2 regions of the Vibrio sp. JZG120 genome follow, and region 1 is predicted to be linked to the other one. Evidence: riboswitches for the same ligand, from Rfam matches in the RefSeq annotation. Region 1 holds a riboswitch; the other holds the start of a gene.

Region 1 (7,302 bases):
TACTAACAACTTATCTATTCTGTTTGTAGCTTCTGAGGTTGAAGGTCTCATTAAAAGTGGTGGCTTGGCAGACGTTGCCAAGGCACTACCGGAAGCCCTTCAAAACCTACAGCAAGACGTAAGAATTACCATCCCTGCGTACAGCAGTATTGATAAACTCGCTGACGCAGAAGTTGTATTAGAAACAGAACTAACATCATGGCCGCATACGGAGTATCGAGTTCTGCGGCTCATGCTAGGTCAAAATCCTGTTTATCTGATTGATTGTCAGCCGTATTTCAATCGACCATCGATGTATGCGGAGAACAACCAAGCGTATACCGATAACGGTGAGCGCTTTGCGTTTTTTAGTGCGGCATGTTTAGACATGTTGCCGAAGCTTGCTTTTCAGCCGGATATCATACACGCGAACGATTGGCACACTGGTCTTGTTCCATTTTTGCTCAAGCACAGGTATAGCAATGATCCGTTTTTTGCTCATACTAAAAGCGTCATTTCAATTCACAATGCGGTCTTTAAAGGCGTATTTAGTTATGAAGACGTGCAGTGCTTGCCAGAGTTTCATTGTCGAAACGTTCCCGATGCTGCGGTGAGTGCAACGCATATTACGATGCTCAAAGCTGGTGTAATGAATGCAGATAAGATAAACGCGGTCAGCCCTACGTACGCAGAGGAACTCAAAACAGAGCTTGGCAGTCATGGAATGGCTTGGGAGTTTCAGCAACGCGCGCAGGACTTAGTTGGTATTTTGAACGGTTGTGATTACAGTGCTTGGAACCCGGAAACGGATACTTACTTGCCAGTTAATTACTGCGCTGACCAACAAAGTATGACGCAAGGCAAGAAAGCGTGTAAACAAGCATTACAACTGCGGCTAAATTTGCCTGAAAAAGATGTAGCCATGTTCGGTATGGTTTGTCGGTTGACCCAGCAAAAAGGTGTGCATTACTTGTTGCCTGCTTTGGCCGATTTTTTGAAGCACGATGTTCAACTAGTTGTCGTTGGGACCGGAGACCCTGTACTAGCCGCTCAGCTAGAAGAGGTTGCTGCACAGTTTTCTAGTAAATTTGTCTTCGTAGAAGCTTATGATAATGAACTTGCGCATATCGTTGAAGCGGGTTCTGATTTCTTTCTGATGCCTTCTGAGTTTGAACCATGTGGTTTAAACCAAATCTATAGTATGGCTTATGGGACATTGCCGATAGTACGTGGTGTCGGTGGTCTAAAAGACAGCGTCAACGATTATGATGTGAACCCTTCTGAAGCGACGGGGTTTGTTTTTTTCGAACCGACACCGCAGGCATTGTTGTTAACGATGCTAAGGGCACTGTTGCTCTATGCTCAAAACGAACCTGAAGTGAATAAAGTACAGTTGCACGCGATGCAACAAGATTTTTGTTGGCAAAAGGCCGCAGAAGCTTATTTGCAACTTTACAATTCGGCGTTAAATTGACTTAAAATTGTAACGAAAGGCACCGAATAAGGTGCCTTTATTATCTTGAGTAAGGGGAGTGTGGTAGGATGGCTTTTTACTCAATAGCACGACCTTTTTGATACTTGAATATGACCCAGCCGCTACTTTTTCATAAAACCTATTTGCACCCTACTAGTCATGAGTGGGTTGTATTTGTGCATGGTGCTGGCGGTAGCTCTTCTATCTGGTTCAAGCAAATCAAAGCTTACAAGCAACACTTTAACTTATTGCTGATCGATTTAAGAGGTCATGGAAAGTCAAATCAGTTACTTAAAGAGCTCATTGCCAGCCGTTATACCTTTACGGAAGTCACCCAAGATATTTTGAAAGTATTGGACCATTTAAAGATCCAATCCGCTCATTTTGTCGGTATGTCGCTTGGTACCATTATTGTTCGAAACCTTGCTGAATTATCAGCAGAGCGCGTGCGTTCAATGGTGCTCGGTGGCGCTGTCACAAGGCTCAATACTCGTTCTCAAATATTGGTTAAATTAGGTAATTTTTGTAAGCACATTCTGCCGTACATGTGGCTCTACAAACTTTTTGCGTACATTGTTATGCCACAGAGAAGCCAGCGAGAGTCTCGCCATCTTTTTATTCGTGAGGCCAAGAAGCTTTGCCAAAAAGAATTTAAACGTTGGTTTATTCTTGCTGCTGATGTAAATCCTTTAATGAAGTATTTTAAAGATCGAGAGTTACCCATTCCCACACTCTATTTAATGGGCGACAGAGATTACATGTTTATTAAGCCTGTTAAAGAAATGGTTGCGGCGCATAAGCTTAGTGTTTTACGAGAGATCCCCAACTGTGGTCATGTTTGTAATGTTGAGCGCCCTGAAGATTTCAATCAACATTCCATCGAATTTATTAAGCAGCAAATGGTTTCTGCTTAGCGCTGAATAAATCGATTGAGTAGGAGTAGGGGAGTTATTAAGGCTCCCCTATTTGATGTCCACATTGCCAACAAGCACCAAACTGCCCCTCGTTTACCTCATGGCACTTCGGGCACTGCCAATCTTGATACTCATTTCCATCGGATTGTTTGCGGTAGGCTTGTACTATTCCTTCTGCTTTTACTTGTTGTTTGGCGTCAAAAAGCCAGACATAAGGATCGGTATCATCACTAAACGGCAGCTCTCCTTTTAAACCGAAAATACCTTCTCCGCGGACTTCACAGTAGACTTGCTCGGTTTTCAATAATTCGCACACGATATGCGCTTCTGCTGGGTTTTTAGCAATGAATATTTTCATTAAACACGTCCACTTACTAATTATGAGTTTTGCTGACTCGGTGTTGGCCTTACTTTATTCATAACCCATTTAGTGATGATTGGAAACAGCCCCAGTAACGCAAAAGAGGCCAATACCGCAGGTGAAATAATGCCTGACAGGCTTTCAATTGTTGCTAACTGAGTACCGGCGTTTAAGTAAACTGCAGTGCCTGGCAACATACCTACTTGGCTAGTAAGGTAAAATCGACCTACAGACATTGGCGTTAAGCCCATCAACAAGTTGATAAGAAAGAAAGGGAATACCGGAATGAGACGCAAGGAAAATAGATAAAATGCACCGTCTTTTTCGACACCTTGATTAATTGCGATTAACTTATTGCCAAACTTGTTTTGTACCCAGTCACGCAGCAAATATCGGCTGCTTAAAAATGCTAGTGTTGCACCCATAGTACTGGCGAAAGAAACCAGTAATAAGCTCGTCCAAAAACCAAATAGAGCCGCACCAAGTAATGTAACCACAGCTGCCCCAGGAATAGAAAAAGCGGTAATTGCAATGTAGGCAAAAAAGTAAATAGCTGCCGAAAAAACAAAGTTCTGATCGATGTATGTGGTCAGCGCTTCTTGTTGTGCTTTTGCATTTTCCAACGTTAAATACTGACTAAAGTTAACGCCTAAAAAGATAATGATCGCGACCAGGATTAGGCCTAATATCAGTTTCTTATTCATATTTATGATTCCAATTTGGGATATATGTAATAAGACAGAATGAAAGTCGAAAAAATTTCACAAAAAAACCGCAGATTAGACTGCGGTTTTACAAGATAGTTTTTAAGGCCGACTTTTATTGGAGGCCATTCATCAACTCATCTCGGCGAGCTTGAGGTACAACGCTCCAATGAGTACCGTTAATAGCACCTTCTAGTGCCCATAACAGCTCAATGTTGACGGTTGCAGAGTGCGTATCTCTTATCGCTTTATAAGCGTTAAGTGCACCTTCCTCTTCCAGTTTTTCTACTGACTCAATGCCTGCTTTTTTCAGCATGCGTTCAGTTGCCAGTCGTAAGTTAGGCAAATCTTTTAAGCGATTAGGCTTTGTAGTTGCTTGCTGTTCTTTTTCAAGCTTTGCCTTTTTCAACGATTGGTTAGCTACTTCGATTAAGCGTTCGCTAGACTCCCATAAATCGTTGGAAATTGCGTAGTACTTAGTAACGACTGGGAAGCCACGTTTTTTATAAACGTAAGGCTTTAGCCCTTGTTTCTCGAAGTCAGATGAAGTTTGTTGGTCTGCTCTTATATGAAGCTGATTATTTACAACTAGTGCAAACATTGTTTCATCAGCGAATAGTCCGAAGCCACCAAACATTGAGCGCGACTTGATATTACCAAGTGCCTCAAATAGCTTCATAGAGTCTTTGAGTATCGGTTTATCCATGTTTTGTTATCTCGGTGTAATTAATATTACGCCACCAAAAGTCAGGTCCGAGAGAGTAGCAAACATGCGCAAAAGCAATGTCATTACAGGGTAAAGTCATCGCTTGCACACTTGCCATCGGTAACCCCGCTACCTTCCATATAGTACTATGGTTCAGGCCGGAGGCTTTGCGTCCCACCCTTTCGAATGGTTTGCCCTGTGCGTGACAGAATGAGCATACTTCGTATATTGAATTAACATCACGTTTTACCCGTAAAAGTGTGATTCTGGTTCAATAAAAAGTGTCGACAAGCGCATATTTGTGCATATTTGAGAATAAGGCGGGATGATCTCGAGGTTGTGAGGGAGTGTGATTTACCTACATATAAAACAGAGACTTAGAGATTTTTTGTCTAACAAACCTAAGTCAGGGGAAAGTTATTTAGAGACAAAAAATAAGCGCCCTTTTAGAGCGCTTATTTGACATCGTTATATCTGGCGAATTTTAGTTCATTTTCTTCACGGTGTTTCGAATTACAAGCTCAGGTTGCATTTCGAAAATTCGCTTTTCGTGTTCTTTATCTTTGATTCGCTCAAGTAGGATCTCGAACGCATTTTTACCCACACGACGTTTAGGTTGGTGGATAGTGGTTAACGGTGGAGAGAAGTATTCCGCAAGCTCGATGTTGTCGTAGCCGATCACTGAAATATCATCAGGAACTTTGATACCGTTTTGTTGTAGGCGGCTCATTAGGCCCAGAGCCATTGTGTCGTTAAAACAGAATACCGCTGTCGGACGTTTGTCCATTGCTGTAATTTTATCTGCGACTAATACGGCCGTATCACATTCAAAGTTACCTTCAAGGATCCAATCTTCATTTACAGCTAGGTTTGCTTCGCTCATCGCGCGACGGAAACCTGCAATGCGCTCTTGGCAAGCAAGTTTTTCAAAATGACCGCTTAGACAAGCAATATCAGTATGGCCATTGTCGATCAGATGTTTGGTTGCGATGTAGCCACCTTCTTCTGAGTTATCCATGATCTTGTCCGCTTGTGAGCTTTCTGGACCCCAATCCATGACCACTTTAGGAATGTCGGCATGACGGTCAAGCATCTCTTTAAGCTCTTCGGTTAAGTCAGAACACATCACTAGGATGCCATCAACACGTTTTTCAGCCAGCATACGGATGTAATCGCGTTGTTTTTCGTAAATCCCACCCGTATTACACAGAATCAGAGTGTAGCCTTGGCGGTAACAGTAGCTCTCAACCCCGTCAATCACTTCTGAGAAGAATAGGTTGGTTGACTGCGTTACTAACATGCCAATAGTACGAGTTGAGTTGCACTTTAGGCTGCGTGCAACCGCACTTGGCGCGTAATTCAACTCGTCCACGGCTTTCATTACTTTTTCTTGCGTTGCTTCTGCAACGAAACGCGTTTTATTGATAACGTGCGAAACTGTCGTAGTGGAAACGCCGGCTAAGCGAGCAACGTCTTTTATAGTGGCCATAAATGGTGTCCTGTATCGAGCTACTGAAATATGTCGTGTTGGATGTACCTGATGCTCTAATGGTTTTACACCCAGCAATCTAAGGTTGGCGCTAAGTGTTTCGGCAGCGGTTGGTCCAAGTACGACAAAAGGGTACGTAGCAGCATCGGTCGATGAATTTTATCTTTTTTCTATCTGATGAGAAATTGCCATCAACCTGTTAAAAAACACAAAAACCGCTATATTTCAGCGGTTTACATATAAATCATATTTAATCGTTTGCGCTCACATTTTAGCCCTATGTGGACTGACTAGCAATGTTTTCAGCAAGAGATTTGTGTATTTGAAGTCACATTTTGACTGCTAAATAACCAAGCGTCTTTGAGCTAAGTTAAGGCAAACGAATAATATACCCAACTTACTTACATTCAGTTATTTCAGGTATACAGGAAGCCCGATAGGCGGGCTCCTTAAAAAATAGGCGGCAATTATTCCCCAATAAGGTAAGCGCTGTCTAGTTTACAAAATGCAACTAATAGTTTCGCGACGCTCGAGTAGAACCCAAATTCGTCGAATTGTTTACATTTGTCTGCAAACTGAGGTAACCAAGACATCAACTGTTGCTGGATAAAGTCGTTTTGTTTAACGAAGGCTTCTTCCATGTGTTTTTCTTGCTCAAGTTCGTTTGAGCGGATAATCATGTTGCCGAGAAAGTCGAGTTCAACGGCTAAGTGGTCCGCAGGCTCTTTTAGATTTTCATCTACTTGAACGCCAAATTCTGCCATCAACTTTTCCATTTCCTCGGCTGGCTTGTCATTCAGCAAACCTGATTCACCGATGTACATCGATGCGTAAGGAAGAGCGCCATATTTTTCTGTCTTCAAAAACAGTTCACAAAAGTCAGCAGCAAGCTCCAATTGAGCGTCTTCACGATCTTGCAATCGGTTTAGCGCATCAACGAGGCTATCAACGGCTGGTTTCAGCGACTCATTTTCACCTAAACCTGCTAGAAAACTGCGAATTTCAACACTGTGGTAGGCTTCCAGTTCTTTCTCTGTTAGCTCTTTTGCGAACAAGCTCGAAAACCACCAGTAAATTTCAGCGCGTTTTTCATTAAAAGCTTTCACTTCTTGCATTTTGGGCTCCTGAATGATGCTTCAAGTTGTGCATCACAAAGTCAATTAGGGATATCCCCTAAGTGTAATCAATTAAAATGAATAGCAGTAACTATAATTATTATGTTTTATGGTCAAAAATTAACGTTTATTAATAGCGATGGGTAAGCTTGTTTTGAATCAATAAAAACGCTAAATCTTGCTTTTTAATGTATCTATGACTAGAAATGTTACTAGTTATGAATAGAATACGTCTTGGATAATAAGAAGACAGAAAAGTGGTGTAAATGAGCTATCACGTATTAGTCGTAGAAGATGATGTTGTAACTCGTAGTAAGCTTGCGGGATATTTCCAAAATGAGGGTTACCAAGTCAGCGAAGCAGAGAGTGGCGCAGAAATGCGTGAGGTCCTGCAAGCGGGTGATGTAGACCTAATCATGCTGGATATCAACCTGCCGGGTGAAGACGGCCTGATGCTTACTCGTGAATTACGTAGCCAATCGGATATTGGTATCATATTAGTAACAGGACGCACGGATAGCATTGATAAAATCGTAGGCCTAGAAATGGGCGCTGACGAT
Region 2 (7,302 bases), on a different contig from region 1:
CGCATCAGAAAACTAAAGAGAAAGCGTATTCTCCAGCGCAGCAGCAGGCGGCGTTGAGCATTGCCGTTTCTCCACTTGCAATGCCGATATTAGCAGGGCCTGGAACGATTGCTACCGCGATGAACTTTGCTACGGCGGGTGGTTTTGATCAAACCATTATTACCATCGTTTCTTTTGCTGTGTTGTGTGTTATTACCTATATGCTGTTTTTATTTGGAGACAAATTAGTCAAAGCAGTTGGACCGAGTGCTCTGAACGTCGTGACGAAAATGATGGGCTTAATCCTAGCGGTTATCGGTACTCAAATGTTTATTGATGGCGCGGGCGAAGCCTATAAAACTGTTTTCTCTTAGGCGTTTCCACCTCGTCTAAATCCACACCTACATTTCTAGCTGGTGTGGATTTTTTGAACTTTAGTTTTCAGTTTCTAAGAAAGAAATAAATAGACTTCACCTATTTCAATAATAAGAATATTCAATTGTTTTGATTGCACGAATTTCATTACTCTTTTGGCAAGAATAATGGGGGAAATATGGCAACAAAAGCAATTGTAGTGGAAGGTGGCGCGATGCGAGGTGTCTTCGCAAGCGGAGTGCTAGATGCGTTTTTAGAGCAGAGTTATAAACCGTTTGATTTTGCCATTGGTGTATCTGCTGGCGCATCAAACTTGATTGGTTATTTGACCGACTATCCGCATCGCAGCATTAATGTCATTACTAAGCTGGCAACGAGTAAACGCTTTTTTGATCCGACTCGATTCGTTAAAGGTGGGGACCTCATTGATGTGAAGTGGCTGTTTGAAGAGTCTAATCGTTTGTATCCCGTCGATGAAAATAAACTGTTTAATGGCATTCCTTTTCTGGCAGCGACGACGAATGTAGATACAGGACAGGCAGATTATTATCGCGTGACGCGTGATAATTTTCACCATGCGATTGAAGCGACAACAGCGTTACCCATTGCATACAAGCATACCCCTTGCTTTTCTGGAGGCTGCTATACCGATGGCGGGGTTGCAGATTCTATCCCGGTGCGTGAGGCTTATCGTCGCGGAGCTCGCGACATAACCGTTGTGCTTTCTCACCCGCTAAATTATGCCAAGAAGCCAGTAAAAACCACATGGCTGATGAAGAAGTTATTTGCCGAACATCCTAAAATGGCGGACGCGATGTTAAGACGTGCAGATAACTACAATCAATCGTTGGAATTTATTCGTAATCCTCCACCGGGAACGCATGTCAGAGTGATTGCACCACCAGATAATTTTCCTGTTCAGCGCTTATCAATGCGACAAACCGTTCTATTGGAAGGTTATGAAATGGGGCTGATTGAAGGGCGGGCTCATTTGGCTAATTTGTCAGGTGTTCATGGTTTAGATCGGGAAAACTGCCATTTTTGCGTTTGATAATGAAAGAGCCTCATAGCGAGGCTCTTTTTACTTAACGTTCAAAGGGCGATTTAGTTGACTTTATCCCAAGCCATTTCCCAATGTGAACCTGTTCCTGGTTCGTATTGGTTTGCGCTTTCTTTCCACTGTACACAGTAACCAGAGTATGGGAAGGGTTTACATTGGTAAATGGCACCGTCGCTTGCAAGCACTTTTGTACCCGCCGTGTAGCTAGATAGCCCTTCAGGGAAGACAAAATCGTACTCGCCAGATGGTGGTGGCGTTACTGACTCTTCTTTTAAGTGAAAGTCGAGCGTTTGCTGATCCACCAAGTTACCATCTTTGTCTTTAATACGAGTCACGAGCATATGGTGACCAGGCTCTGATTTGCTTAAAGCGAGCGATACAGCCTCCACCGAGCCGTCTTTCATTTCGTCTGCCCAGCTTGCAAGTGGCTCACGGTGGTGATTGTACACGGTGAGTTCTGCGTTTAAATCGCCTTCAGCAGTTAGTGTCAGCTCCAACGTTGTCGGTGTTGACTCAATAATATATTCGTCTTCTAAGCCATCTACTGTGAGTGAGTACTCTGGAGCGGGAGTTTCTATCTTGTAGCCGATTTCTACACGCTCAAGGCCGCTATTAGCTTGCAGGTACACCGGGTTAGTACCATAAACAGGAGTGAATTTATCCTCGGCATACTGTCCAGCTTGCAGTTTAGTTTGCTCTTGGTTGATCTTCGTTGCTAGAGCGTAAGACCAATTTTTCGCTTTGCCCATGACTGCATCGGTAATTTCTAGCTCGGTTCGATAAGCTATGTTTTCACCCGCCTGATCAAATACGCGTGTATAAACCGAATCTCCAACATTTAAATCCATCGTCGGAATAATTTGACCGCCTTGCGTCCAATCTGGAATGACTGGACTGTCACCATCAAATTTCACATCGATCACGTTATAAAATGAAGCCGCTGTGTCGCCAACATCCCATACCGCCAGAATGACGTGATACCCCTCTCGCGTAGGCACATTACATTGATGGCTCACCTGTTTTGGAGGTTGAACCATATTGCCGTCGACTACACAGAAAGGAGTCAGATCAAACGAGTCGCGTGATAGTGAGGCATTTGGGTTCCAATCAGGTTTGGTGATGTAATATTTCCAGTCACGCGTCACATGGTTAGCGGTAAATGTCCATTCAAAAGTCTGTGTACCTGATTGAATAGGACGTTTAACCCAGCGGTCGGCAGTTTGTTCATCAAGAGCGGCAGCTAGAGCGGTTTCGGCACTTGCTATTTTTCCATCGCGAGGCCCTGTTTGTGGAAAACCATCAGGACCTTCAACACTTTGTGGCTCGTATTGAATGGCACCGCAGTTATTATTTTTTTCGTTAGTATCAGGTGTTGGATACTTACATAGTGCCGCGCGACTTGCAGCGACACCATCATTGGTTTCTGATACGTAGCCGTGAGCCGCAGCACCTGAGCTAATGCTTGCAAGTGCTAACGTGAGTACGGATTTGGTTGGAAAGGATTTCATCACATGTCCTCTGTTATGGCTGACAAATTAATGTCACACCTCGGCGCATGCTGAGCACGAAGCAACGCTGCATGAATCCATACTTTGGATAATGTAGTGTTGCAACATGGCAACCCCGCTATCATGAGCATTACTTTTGATGATGGAATGCTGACAGACCGGAAGCTTTGCGTCCCACCCTTTCGAATGGTTTGCCGAAATGTGATTGAGCAGCCAAAATTTAGCTCAAGAATTTACATGTGGAAAAGTAAACGACACTGACATGGAATCATGTTCTCAAATTGAAAGGTAACGGTACGCCAATCTCATTAATATTGTGCTTTTTTGTTTCTAAGGTATTGGTTTTGATGTTGTTTTTGTCTTTTTTATAGTTGGAGTGAATGAGTGATTGGTTGTTGGGTTGAAGGTGGGAAGGGGCAGTATTAAGGATAGAAGAAGCACCGTTTAAAGGGCGGAATACACCGCCCTCTGAATCATGTTATTTAGGCATAATGACGGTATCAATAACATGAATGACGCCGTTTTTAGCTTTCACATCGGTTGCCATTACATTTGCACCATTGACCATGACTTTGTCGCCCATGGTTTTAATCATCACATCTTGGCCCTGAACCGTAGTCGCTTTGTCCAGCTTAACAACATCGGCAGCCATTACTTTCCCTGGGACGACGTGATAAGTCAAAATGGATACTAACTTGTCTTTGTTTTCCGGCATTAAGAGCATATCGATTGTACCGTCAGGCAGTTTTGCAAAAGCGTCATCCGTTGGTGCAAAAACAGTAAATGGGCCTTCTCCTTTGAGTGTATCGACTAGATCAGCCGCTTTCACTGCAGCGACAAGTGTATTAAAAGAGCCGTTTTCAGTGGCAACGTCGACAATATCAGCCTTCATCATGCCATGCTCATGAGCCTTGACGGGAAGCATAAAAGATAAAGTCGCCATCAATGTAGCCGTGATAACCAAGATACGTTTAAACATAATGTGTTCCTTACGAGTTGGGGGTACAACGGTTTCCCTAGAGAATGTCTTCGTTTGTACGCATCTAAATGAAAAGATGATCAACGAGCCCTGCTTTCTTTCGATGGCCTCACGTGTCGCGTTAAAATCCGTTTGCCTTCTTGTTTTACATCGGCCCGTTTCCGCCATGCCCATAGACGCTCCCTTGCGTCTTTAGCTGCGCTATTTAGGTCGACAATAGGCGCTAGGTAACGGCTATCCGGTTTCAAGTGGTACATGACGGTTTCCATCTGTGTCATTGTCCAGGGCTCGAACAATAGTGGGGTGGGGACCATTTGCAATTCAGGCACCCATTTATAGATGAACGCGCCATCAGGGTCATGTTCTTGGGCTTGCTTAACCGGGTTGTAAATCCGGATTGTATTGGTCCCAGTTACCCCGGCTTGCATTTGGAATTGTGGGTAATGAATACCAGGCTCAAAGTCGAGGAATAGTTGCGCTAAATGCGTCACGCCAGTTCGCCAATCCATGTTCATGTGATGAGTGAGAAAACTAACCAGCATGGCGCGCATGCGAAAGTTTATATAGCCAGTCTGATGCAAACAGCGCATACAGGCATCGATCAAAGGTATGCCAGTATATCCAGATTTCCATGCTGCTAACTTTTCTTCATCGAAAGTGCTACTTTGTTTAATCAACGATTCGTAAGCCCGGTTAACACAGTAAAACTCCATGTCGTATTCCGACTCGAATTTCTGTATGAAATGGCAGTGCCAATGCAGCCGTGAAGACAACGCAATTAAGCTGCGACGAAACCCAACAACTTGCCAGTGTTTCAATAGGTACTGATAAACTTCACGCAAGGATATATTACCCCAAGCGAGGTATGGAGAAAGGCGAGTACAGGCTGTACGTGAGGCTGTGGGACTAGAAATGCTTCGATAGTAATCACGACCTCGACGATTGAAAAAGTCCTCCAGTGTTTTCCAAGCGAGTTGGCTCCCTCCCGTTTGCATTCCTTTGCATTTTGATAGCCAGGATGAAGGTGGCGAAAACGCGCAGCCGAGTGATTCTGCATCCAATGAATGCAACAAGTTGGTTTGCAGCTCAAGAGGGCTTATGGAGGCTCTCATGACCAAATCCCAATGTTTGTCCCAACCCTGCCGGTCTTTTGCTCCTCTAATAACAGCACCGTGCTCGAACTCAAACCACGTGATGTTCTGCTCATGCAGCCAGTCGGCAATTTGCTTATCGCGCTCAAAGGTGCAGTTGAGCCCTATTTCCTGATGAGAAAACACAGCGTTGATTTGATATTGCATTTGAATTGATTGAAAACATGCTAAGGCATCGCCAAACAGAACGGTGATGCGGTGTCCATAGGCTTTGAGTGTCTCATTCATGTCTTGCAATGATTGCCAAACAAATCGCCAGTGACGCTCAGAATAGTGAGGGTTGTTTAACAGCAACGGTTCAACAATATATAAAAGTACCGTTGGGTGCTTTGACGACAATGCTTGTGTTAAGGGCTGGTGGTCAGTCAGTCTTAAATCTCGTTTTAACCACACGACATTGATTGTTTGCATCGGAATCCTCTTTGTTTCCGATGTTGTACGCAAATGACCCGAAGAGATCTCACCTAATGATCGGTTTTGTTCATTAAAACGTAGAGGTTGCTCACAAGGAGGTGAGACATGTCGATACCACTGAGTAAGTTAGAAAAGTTCTTCTACGTAGATAAATTGATCATTCACTCGCTTGATCTCGCATTGTATCAAGCATCTGTCGTAGTTGATGGAAAAGCGCAATTCATCACTGACGACAACGGTATCTTTTTGAGGGCTCATTCCCTTATCGAGATGCAAAAGAAGTGCAAGAATATCAAAGCAAATAAGCAGGTTTTAGTACATCAAAGTGCTTATGATGAGATGGTGGGGCTACCCGAAGGCAAAAGAGACAATCAACTAGAGGTTTTGGTGAAGGATACAAAATTGTATTGAAAGAGTGTTGGTGCATAGTAAAAGCGAACCACCTTACGGCAGCTCGCTTAAAATAGAATTAGAGTCGAGCTTAGTCTTGTTTACGCTGAGCTTCTTTTTGTGCGTACTTAGCGGCACGTCGAGCTTCTCTTTGCTTGGCACTTTCGCCACCAACATGCTGCTCGCCTCGTTGTTCTGCAAGAACAATTTGTTTTTCACGTTCGCGGAATCGAGCAATTTGTTCTTCTGAGTGTGTGCCGTGACATTTCGGGCAGCTCACGCCTTGCTCGAACAATTCTGACTGTTTGTCTTCTTCAGTGATCGGTAGACGACAAGCGTTACATAAATCGTAATCTGCTTTTTCTAGCTGGTGGTTTACTGCAACACGACCGTCAAACACGTAACAATCACCTTCCCACATACTCTCTTCCTCTGGTACCTCTTCAAGGTACTTTAGAATGCCGCCTTCTAAGTGGTAGACCTCATCAAAGCCCTGTTCTTTCATGTAAGCAGTTGATTTCTCACAGCGGATGCCACCGGTACAGAACATCGCCACTTTCTTATGCTTTTCCGGGTCCATGTTTTCTTTTACATAGTCTGGGAATTCACGAAAGGTTTCAGTATTTGGGTTTACAGCGCCTTTGAATGTGCCGATCTCGATTTCGTAATCATTACGTGTATCGACAACAAACACTTCAGGATCAGCAATAAGATCGTTCCACTCTTGAGGTTTCACGTAAGTACCCACTACGTGGCGAGGGTCTATGCCTTCAACACCTAATGTTACGATCTCTTTTTTCAATTTCACTTTGGTGCGATTGAATGGCTGGGTCTCAGAATACGACTCTTTGTATACGGTGCCTGTCAAACGAGGCTCGTTGTTTAGCCACTCCAGTAGCGTATCAATACCTGCACGATCAGAGGCAACAGTGCCGTTGATGCCCTCACTTGCCAGCAGTAATGTTCCGCGAATATGGTGTTTTTCCATCAACGCAAGTAATGGCTCGCGTAGTTCTTGATAGTTATTCAGCTCAACAAACTTGTACAGCGCACAAATTACATACTGACTCATGAGGTTTCCTTTAAAAATACAGGTGGTCAACGACCTTAAAATTTTAGCGGCACGAAGTATACCTGACTAAATTAGTCGGAAATACGGACAAATTATGCGGATATTATGGCTAGGCAGGATATAGCGGTGTTTTGATGCGGCAAAGCGTCACGCGGGTAAAATCGCTATGTGTTCAAATTATAAGCATAAATTGTAGAGAACAAGGTAAGTTGAACTCGACACTTTTGGTTTAAATTTGTACTGTGATTCCTTCTTCGGCTCTTCATTAAAGTTGTGCGCAAGAGCTACAAAATAATAATCGGATCAGTTGGCAAGGAAAGGACATGCAGCAGTTTTATATCAGGCGGCTGAGGGAAGAAGATGCTCCCTTGCTC

What was found. A riboswitch is a leader RNA that binds a small molecule or an ion and turns the genes downstream of it on or off. The one in region 1 is predicted to bind cyclic di-GMP.
Region 2: linked by a shared signal. The riboswitch ahead of gbpA (N-acetylglucosamine-binding protein GbpA) and the one ahead of ACWPOD_RS11080 (TfoX/Sxy family DNA transformation protein) in region 1 are both predicted to bind cyclic di-GMP.

The regions. Positions count from the first base shown of each region.
Region 1 is NZ_JBSRRK010000004.1:584,855-592,156, reverse strand. Features, by position in the region: gene glgA (glycogen synthase GlgA) at 1-1,453, shown strand, start outside; gene glgC (glucose-1-phosphate adenylyltransferase) at 1-6, shown strand, start outside; gene ACWPOD_RS11095 (alpha/beta fold hydrolase) at 1,564-2,367, shown strand; gene ACWPOD_RS11090 (hypothetical protein) at 2,405-2,725, opposite strand; gene ACWPOD_RS11085 (TVP38/TMEM64 family protein) at 2,746-3,432, opposite strand; gene ACWPOD_RS11080 (TfoX/Sxy family DNA transformation protein) at 3,548-4,138, opposite strand; cyclic di-GMP riboswitch class I at 4,255-4,344, opposite strand; gene purR (HTH-type transcriptional repressor PurR) at 4,623-5,627, opposite strand; gene torD (molecular chaperone TorD) at 6,095-6,742, opposite strand; gene torR (two-component system response regulator TorR) at 7,009-7,302, shown strand, end outside.
Region 2 is NZ_JBSRRK010000002.1:146,370-153,671, reverse strand. Features, by position in the region: gene ACWPOD_RS06585 (MarC family protein) at 1-353, shown strand, start outside; gene ACWPOD_RS06580 (patatin-like phospholipase family protein) at 533-1,405, shown strand; gene gbpA (N-acetylglucosamine-binding protein GbpA) at 1,459-2,922, opposite strand; cyclic di-GMP riboswitch class I at 3,028-3,128, opposite strand; gene ACWPOD_RS06570 (fasciclin domain-containing protein) at 3,401-3,901, opposite strand; gene ACWPOD_RS06565 (cryptochrome/deoxyribodipyrimidine photo-lyase family protein) at 3,982-5,463, opposite strand; gene ACWPOD_RS06560 (DUF6482 family protein) at 5,572-5,877, shown strand; gene trhO (oxygen-dependent tRNA uridine(34) hydroxylase TrhO) at 5,948-6,928, opposite strand; gene ACWPOD_RS06550 (GNAT family N-acetyltransferase) at 7,252-7,302, shown strand, end outside.